2 regions of the Devosia sp. A369 genome follow, and region 2 is predicted to be linked to the other one. Evidence: predicted binding sites of a transcription regulator. Region 2 holds the regulator's gene; the other holds the start of a gene.
The links. Region 2 encodes PhoB, which activates phosphate uptake and scavenging genes when phosphate is short. Its sites were predicted from a motif close to TGTCATNNANCTGTCAT; they were not measured.

Region 1 (3,595 bases), on a different contig from region 2:
GCTGGCCCATAGCGATATCGTGCTGAACACCCTCGCCCGCGAAACCCAGTTCCGCACCGAGGCTATGACCAGCCGCATTGCCCAGTTGGCGATCATCGACACGCTGATCGCTTGCCTCGCCCTCACCGACTACGACCGCTCCGTCGCCACCATCAACAGCACCTTCGAAGTGCTCGCCAGCAAGCGGGTGTAGCGCTGCTATGATCGGCTATTGCATGGGTGTATGCTGATAGATGCGCAATGAACCCGATTGGGAGCACAGCAAATGTCAGTCACGCGCAACGACGACCATCCAGACGTCATCATGCTACCGCCGTTCATTCTGCTGATCGCGCTGGCCATCGCCATCGGCATGGAATTCACCGGCACGTTGCAGTTCCTGCCGCCAATGTCGGGGGCGAGTTGGGCGCTTTATCTGGGGGTGGTGCTCCTCGTTGTCGCACTCGCGCTTGGCGTATCGGCCATCCGAACTTTTACCAAGGTGGGCACCAATCCCTCCCCGCACCAACCCAGCCTCAAGCTGGCGACATCAGGGCCTTATCGCTTCACCCGCAACCCGATGTATCTTGGCTTCGCCATGATCCTTGCCGGGTTGAGCCTGACCTTTTCGCTCGATTGGGGAATAATCCTGGTGCCGGTATTGCTGGTGCTGCTGCATTATGGCGTCGTCACTCGCGAAGAAACCTATCTGACGGCCAAGTTTGGTCAGCCCTATCGCGACTTCATGAGCCGGACCCGCCGGTGGATCTAGTGAGCGCCGAGCTGGATGATCAGCTGCGATAGCTGACGGAGCGGAACGTTCCGTCGGGTTCCACCAGATTGGTTTCCATGTGGGGCACGATATCGGTGTTCTGCGCGGAAGCGCAGCTCCAGCCGTCGTCGCGCCGATGGACGACAAACGACAAAATGGTGTGGCGCACAGCAGGCCGGGCACCCTCCGGCGTGGCGGTCTGGCCCTCGAGGCGGACCCTTGCATGCACCACCGCGATAGCGTCGGTCAGCGACTTCACCTTCAATTCCACCAGCCGCAGCGTCGACGCATCGAAAATATGCTCGAAGCCATAGGCATGTGCCTTCCGGATCGCCGCGCGATCATGCCACCACAGTCCGGTGACGTTGACGAATTCAGCGTCGTCGTCGAACAGCGATGCCAACTTATCCGCGTCTCGCTGCCCCCAGGCCTCGACGAAAACGCGCGCGATGCTTTCCTGTTCGTTGAGTGGGCTGTAGTTCAAGCTGGCCTCTTCTCGTGATCGTCAATCACTGGGAACTTAGCGGCTTCGGCGGTCGAGATCGCGGTTAAATCGCGCTCCGGGTCGCTTAATGCGAATCGGGGGCCTGGAAGAAACACCTTGTTAACTTCGTCCGGTGACACTTCGTCCATCATGAGCAAGCCCTATATTCTGAACATATATGAACGCGCGGCCCTACTGGCGCTGTCGAAACACAAGCAAATACCGGCGCATAGCGACGCCAATCCTGGCTTTGGCCGGGCCCATCTCGACGCGTTGCTCGGGCTTGGCCTGGCCGCTGTCGTGCCGTCCCAGACCGATCCGAAGCGCAATGACTTTCGGATTTCGGACGATGGCTGGCGCTGCATGTTCGGTCTCTCCAAAGCGCAGATCGACGGCGACGCAGACCGCGCGCCAGCGCCTTTCCGGGTGTGGCAATGGCCACTGCCGGCCGCCTTCAAAAAAGCAGCTTAGATAGCGCTGCCGGCCCGGCGGGGTTACCACCGGGCCGGCAGTTCTTCCCAGCAATCGGCCGACGTCCTGCTCGATCCAACGGATCGCGGGACGCCGTTGGCACGCGCGTGGGGCGTTCTTCCTGACATCGCCGGCATCCGTCGCGGCCTATGGCGGCGATTGCACGCCCGCGTCTGCTGTATGACCGCCCAGCAATCGGCCCGTCACACGACCTTCATATGAACACCCTAAGGGTCTCGTCGCGGCGAATAACGCCGCTCCAACGTTCACTTGAACATCTCCCTTTGCCAAATGAACATCGCGTTGCTACGACTTGGCACGCGAGGACGGAGATCCTTTGCTTAATAACAGGAGGAACCACCCCATGAAGAAACTAGCGCTGCTGATGACGGCCGGCGTGATCGCCGCTCTTGCTTCCGCACCCCACGCCACCGCGCAGACCGAAATTTCCTGGTGGCACGCACTGGATGCCGAACTGGGCAAGAAGCTGGAATCGATCGCTCAAGGCTTCAACGCCAGCCAGCCAGACTACAAGATCGTGACCACCTATAAGGGCACCTATCCCGAAACCCTGACCGCCGCGATCGCAGCGTTCCGCGCCAATGAGCAGCCCGCCATCGTGCAGGTTTTTGAAGTCGGCACCGGCACCATGATGGCAGCCAAGGGCGCCGTGAAGCCGGTTTACGAACTGATGACCGAAAACGGTCAGCCATGGGATCCGACCGCATTTCTCGCCCCCGTCGTGGGCTATTATTCGGACACAGACGGCAACATCCTGTCGCTGCCGTTCAACTCGTCCACCCCGATCATGTACTACAACAAGACCGCCTTCGAAAAAGCCGGCCTTGACCCCAATGTCGCGCCCAAGACCTGGGCCGAAGTCGAAACTTTCATGAACCAGATCGTCGATTCCGGCGCCGCCAATTGCGGGTTGAGCAGTGCCTGGATCTCCTGGATCCAACTGGAAAACCTGTCGGCCATCCACGACCAGCCCTATGGCACGCTGGAGAATGGCTTCGGCGGCCTGGCCACCGAATTCACTTTCAACGGCCCGGTCCAGGTCAAGCATTGGGAAAACCTCAAGAAGTGGTCGGACGAAGGTCTCTACCAGTATGGTGGCCCGGTCGGCGGTCCTGATGCCGCACCGAAATTCTACTCGGGCGAATGCGCCATCTACATGAACTCGTCGGGCTCGCGCGCTGGCGTGATCGCCAACTCGAAGGACTTCGAAGTCGGCTTTGCGCCCCTGCCCTATTATGACGACGTGACCACCGATCCGAAGAATTCGATCATCGGCGGCGCCACCCTGTGGGTGCTCAACGGCAAGGATGCCGAGGTCTATAAGGGCGTTGCTGAGTTCTTCACCTATCTCAGCCAGCCTGAAGTTCAGGCCGATTGGCACCAGTTCACTGGCTACCTGCCGATCACCAACGCTGCCTATGATCTGGGCGTTGAGCAGGGCTATTACGAAGCCAACCCGGGTTCGGACGTGGCGATCAAGCAGATCACCCGTGGCACCCCGACCGCCAACTCCAAGGGCGTCCGCTTTGGCAATCTGAGCCAGGCTCGTACCGTGGTTGATGAGGAATTCGAAGCGCTGCTCGCTGGTAACAAGACGGCCCAGGAAGCTCTGGACTCAGCCGTTTCCCGTGGCAACGAGATCTTGCGCGAATTCGAAACGACCAATCAGTAACGAACTTTAGTCGGGGCCGGATAAATCCGGCCCCGTTTTCCATGCGCTAAGCTGGCGGATGGCCCATTGCGGCTTTCCGTCAGTAGCCCGTGCGAGGACCCATGCAGACCAAACGCACCGTATTTCCCAACAAGCTGCTGCCCTATGCGCTGTTGGCGCCGCAATTGACGGTCACGCTGATCTTTTTCATCTGGCC
Region 2 (3,595 bases):
GTGATCGTGCGGTTCGCCTGTGCCGGCTTTGCCATCAGTTGCGTGGGGCTCGGGCTGAGCCGCGATCCGCTGCTGAGCCATCTGGCGCTGCTGCCCGCGGGCGGCTGCTGGGTGCTGGCGATGTCGCTGTTCAATGTCTCGATCCAGCTGTCGTCGCCGCGCTGGGTGGTGGGGCGGGCTCTCTCGCTGTATCAGACCGCCACGTTCGGCGGCATGGCGATGGGTAGCTGGGTCTGGGGAGCCAGCGCGGATGGCTTCGGGCTGGGGGCCGCCCTGGTGATGGCGAGCCTGGTGCTGCTGGTGTGTGGGCTGGTCGGGTTCCGGCTGCCGCTGCCGGAGTTCAATTCGCGGGACCTCAACCCGCTCGACACCTTCAATGAGCCGGTCCTGAAACTCGATATGCGACCGCGCAGCGGGCCGATCATGGTGATGATCGATTATCGCATCGCCCAGGAAGACATTCCGCGCCTGCTCTCGCTGATGGCGGCGCGGCGCCGCATCCGTATCCGCGACGGGGCCAGGCAATGGGCGCTGCTGCGCGATCTTGAACATCCCGATATCTGGACCGAGTCCTATCACGTGCCGACCTGGATCGACTATGTGCGGCACAATCTGCGGCGCACCAAGGCGGATGCGGAGAATAGCGAGCAGCTGCGGGCGCTGCATCGGGGGACCGAGCCGCCGAAGGTGCATCGGCTGATCGAACGGCAGACGGTGCCGCTGAGCGATGATACGCCGTTAAGGGATATTCCGGAGGTTTGAGGGGGCACCCCTCAGACGTGTAGAGATTTGGCCCACCCACGATGTCACCCCGGCCTTGAGCCGGGGCCCAGCCTGAAATGGAACCGGTGGCTGGATCTCAGGATGGGTCCCGGCTCAAGGCCGGGATGACACCGCGTTTTGGGGTGGGATGGTGCTCACCCGTGGGTTTACGCCACCTGGGCGAAGCGTTCGTCGAAGGCGTAGCCGGCGCCGCGGACGGTGCGGATCGGGTCGGTGTCCTTGCCGCGATTGATGGCGCGGCGGAGGCGGCCGATATGCACGTCGACGGTGCGCTCATCAACATAGACGTCATTGCCCCAGACGCCATCGAGCAATTGTTCACGCGAATAGACGCGGCCGGGGTGGCGCATCAGATATTCGAGCAGGCGATATTCGGTGGGGCCGAGATGGACGTCGCGGCTGGCGCGGCGGACGCGGTGGGTGGTGCGGTCGAGTTCGAGATCACCAACCTTGAGCGCAGCAGTAACCAGATTGGGATTGGCGCGGCGCAACAGCGCGTGGATGCGGGCCATCAGTTCGGGGACCGAGAAGGGCTTGACCACATAGTCGTCGGCCCCGGTGGCGAGGCCCCGGACGCGCTCTTCTTCCTCGCCGCGGGCGGTGAGCATGATGATCGGCACGCGGGCGGTTTCCTCGCGGGCGCGGAAGCGTCGGCACAGTTCGATGCCGGAGATTTCGGGCAGCATCCAATCGAGCAGGATCAGGTCGGGCAGCTTGTCCTGGACCGCCTGCTGGGCCTCGTCGCCGGTTTCGGCGGTGACGACGGCAAAGCCTTCGGCTTCCAGATTATAGCGCAGCAGGATGGCGATATCGCCTTCGTCTTCGACAACGAGAATGGTGGCGGGCATGGGGGGCTCCCCTTGGGCCGGCGCGCCGGCGTTCGATTTGTATCTCCCTCCCCCTTGAGGGGAGGGCTGGGGAGGGGGTGGTTTGGCGGGTCACTGATGGACCCCCACCCCCGACCCCTCCCCTCAAGGGGGAGGGGAGGAAAGGCCGATCAGGCCTTGAGCTGGGTGCGTTGCAGTTCCTGGACTTCGCTGGTGAGCTGCTTGCCGGTCTGCAGGTAATAGGCGCGCTCGGCGATGTTGGTGGCGTGGTCGCCGATGCGTTCGAGGTTTTTGGCGCAGAACAGCAGATGGGTGCAGGGCGTGATGTTGCGCGGGTCTTCCATCATGTAGGTCAGCAGCTCACGGAACAAAGACGTGTGCATGGCATCGACCTCGTCGTCGCGGTTGCACACTTCGATGGCGGCGGCGGCGTCGCGGCTGGCATAGGCGTCCAGCGCATCCTTGATCTGGCGCAGCACCAAGGCCGTCATGTTCTTGACGCCGTTATAGAAGCTGGGCTGCAGATTGAGGCCTTCGAGCTTGAGCGAGCGGCGGGCCAACTGCTTGGCCATGTCGCCGACGCGTTCGAGGTCATTGGCGACGTGGATGGAAGTGATGATGGCGCGCAGGTCGGACGCCATGGGCTGGCGGCGGGCGATCATCGAGACGGCCATTTCGTCGATCTGGCGCTGCATGTCGTCAATGCGCTGATCGGCGATGATGGTGAGGTCGGCCAGCTCGCGGTCGAGCTTGAGCAGGGCCTTGGTGCCGTTCTCGATGGCGACTTCAACCTGGCCGCCCATCTCGGCGATGGATTGGGCCAGTTGCGTCAGCTCGTCGCTATAGGCGGTAACGATATGGTCGGTGCCAGTCGGGGACATGGGTAATTCCTCTTAGGGCGCGGGCGTTAGCCGATGCGGCCCATGATGTAATCCTGGGTCTGCTTGTTGACCGGATTGGTGAAGATGTCTTCGGTGACGCCTTCCTCGATCAGATTGCCCAGATGGAAGAACGCGGTCTTCTGGCTGACGCGGGCGGCCTGCTGCATCGAGTGGGTGACGATGACGATGGTGTAGTTTTCGCGCAGCTCGTCGATCAGCTCTTCGATGATGGCGGTGGCGATGGGGTCCAGGGCCGAGCAGGGCTCGTCCATCAGGATGACTTCGGGACCGACGGCAATGGCGCGGGCGATGCAGAGACGCTGCTGCTGGCCACCGGACAGACCGGTGCCGGGCTCGTTGAGGCGATCCTTGACCTCGTTGAACAGGCCCGCCTTGCGCAGCGAGTTGACGACGATTTCGTCGAGGTCGGTCTTGGAGCGGGCGAGGCCGTGGATTTTGGGGCCGTAGGCGACGTTTTCGTAGATCGACTTGGGGAAGGGATTGGGCTTCTGGAACACCATGCCGATGCGGGCGCGCAGTTCGACCACGTCGAGGCTGGGATCGTAAATGTCTTCGCCGTCGAGCTTGATGACGCCGCCGACCTTGGCGCCGTCAATGGTGTCGTTCATGCGGTTGATGCAGCGCAGGAAGGTGGACTTGCCGCAGCCGGAGGGGCCGATGAAGGAGGTGACGGCGCGGTCGGGAATGTCGATCGAAATGCCGAACAGGGCCTGCTTGGCACCGTAATGCACGGTGACGTCGCGGGCGGTGAGGCGGATCGGGCGGTCGAGGGCGTCGATGGGGTTCATTGCGCTATTCACTGATTGCTGGGTCATCTTAACCGTGCTGGCGACCATATCCATTTGGGATGTCCTTTAGCTAGGCGCGCTTTTCGAGGCGCGAGCGCAGGTAGATGGCAACGCCGTTGAGGCAGATCATCACGGCAAGCAGGACCATGATGGCGGCGGCGGTGCGGGGTTCGAAGAAATTGCGGTTTTCATTGCCCTGCCAGAGGTAAATCTGCACCGGCAAGGCAGTGGCCTGATCGAAGGGGGTCATCGGCACCTGGGCGACGAAGGCCTTCATGCCGATCAGCAGCAGCGG

Region 1: the regulator PhoB is predicted to act here: its motif matches at 1,908-1,924, upstream of ugpB (sn-glycerol-3-phosphate ABC transporter substrate-binding protein UgpB).

What each region holds. Positions count from the first base shown of each region.
Region 1 covers NZ_JBTMWV010000004.1:261,260-264,854, reverse strand. The annotation lists gene ACX3OZ_RS07895 (MurR/RpiR family transcriptional regulator) at 1-193, shown strand, start outside; gene ACX3OZ_RS07890 (methyltransferase family protein) at 266-751, shown strand; gene ACX3OZ_RS07885 (SgcJ/EcaC family oxidoreductase) at 771-1,235, opposite strand; gene ACX3OZ_RS07880 (hypothetical protein) at 1,353-1,706, shown strand; gene ugpB (sn-glycerol-3-phosphate ABC transporter substrate-binding protein UgpB) at 2,071-3,399, shown strand; gene ugpA (sn-glycerol-3-phosphate ABC transporter permease UgpA) at 3,501-3,595, shown strand, end outside.
Region 2 covers NZ_JBTMWV010000016.1:40,707-44,301, forward strand. The annotation lists gene ACX3OZ_RS16195 (MFS transporter) at 1-762, shown strand, start outside; gene phoB (phosphate regulon transcriptional regulator PhoB) at 930-1,631, opposite strand; gene phoU (phosphate signaling complex protein PhoU) at 1,781-2,491, opposite strand; gene pstB (phosphate ABC transporter ATP-binding protein PstB) at 2,518-3,300, opposite strand; gene pstA (phosphate ABC transporter permease PstA) at 3,371-3,595, opposite strand, start outside.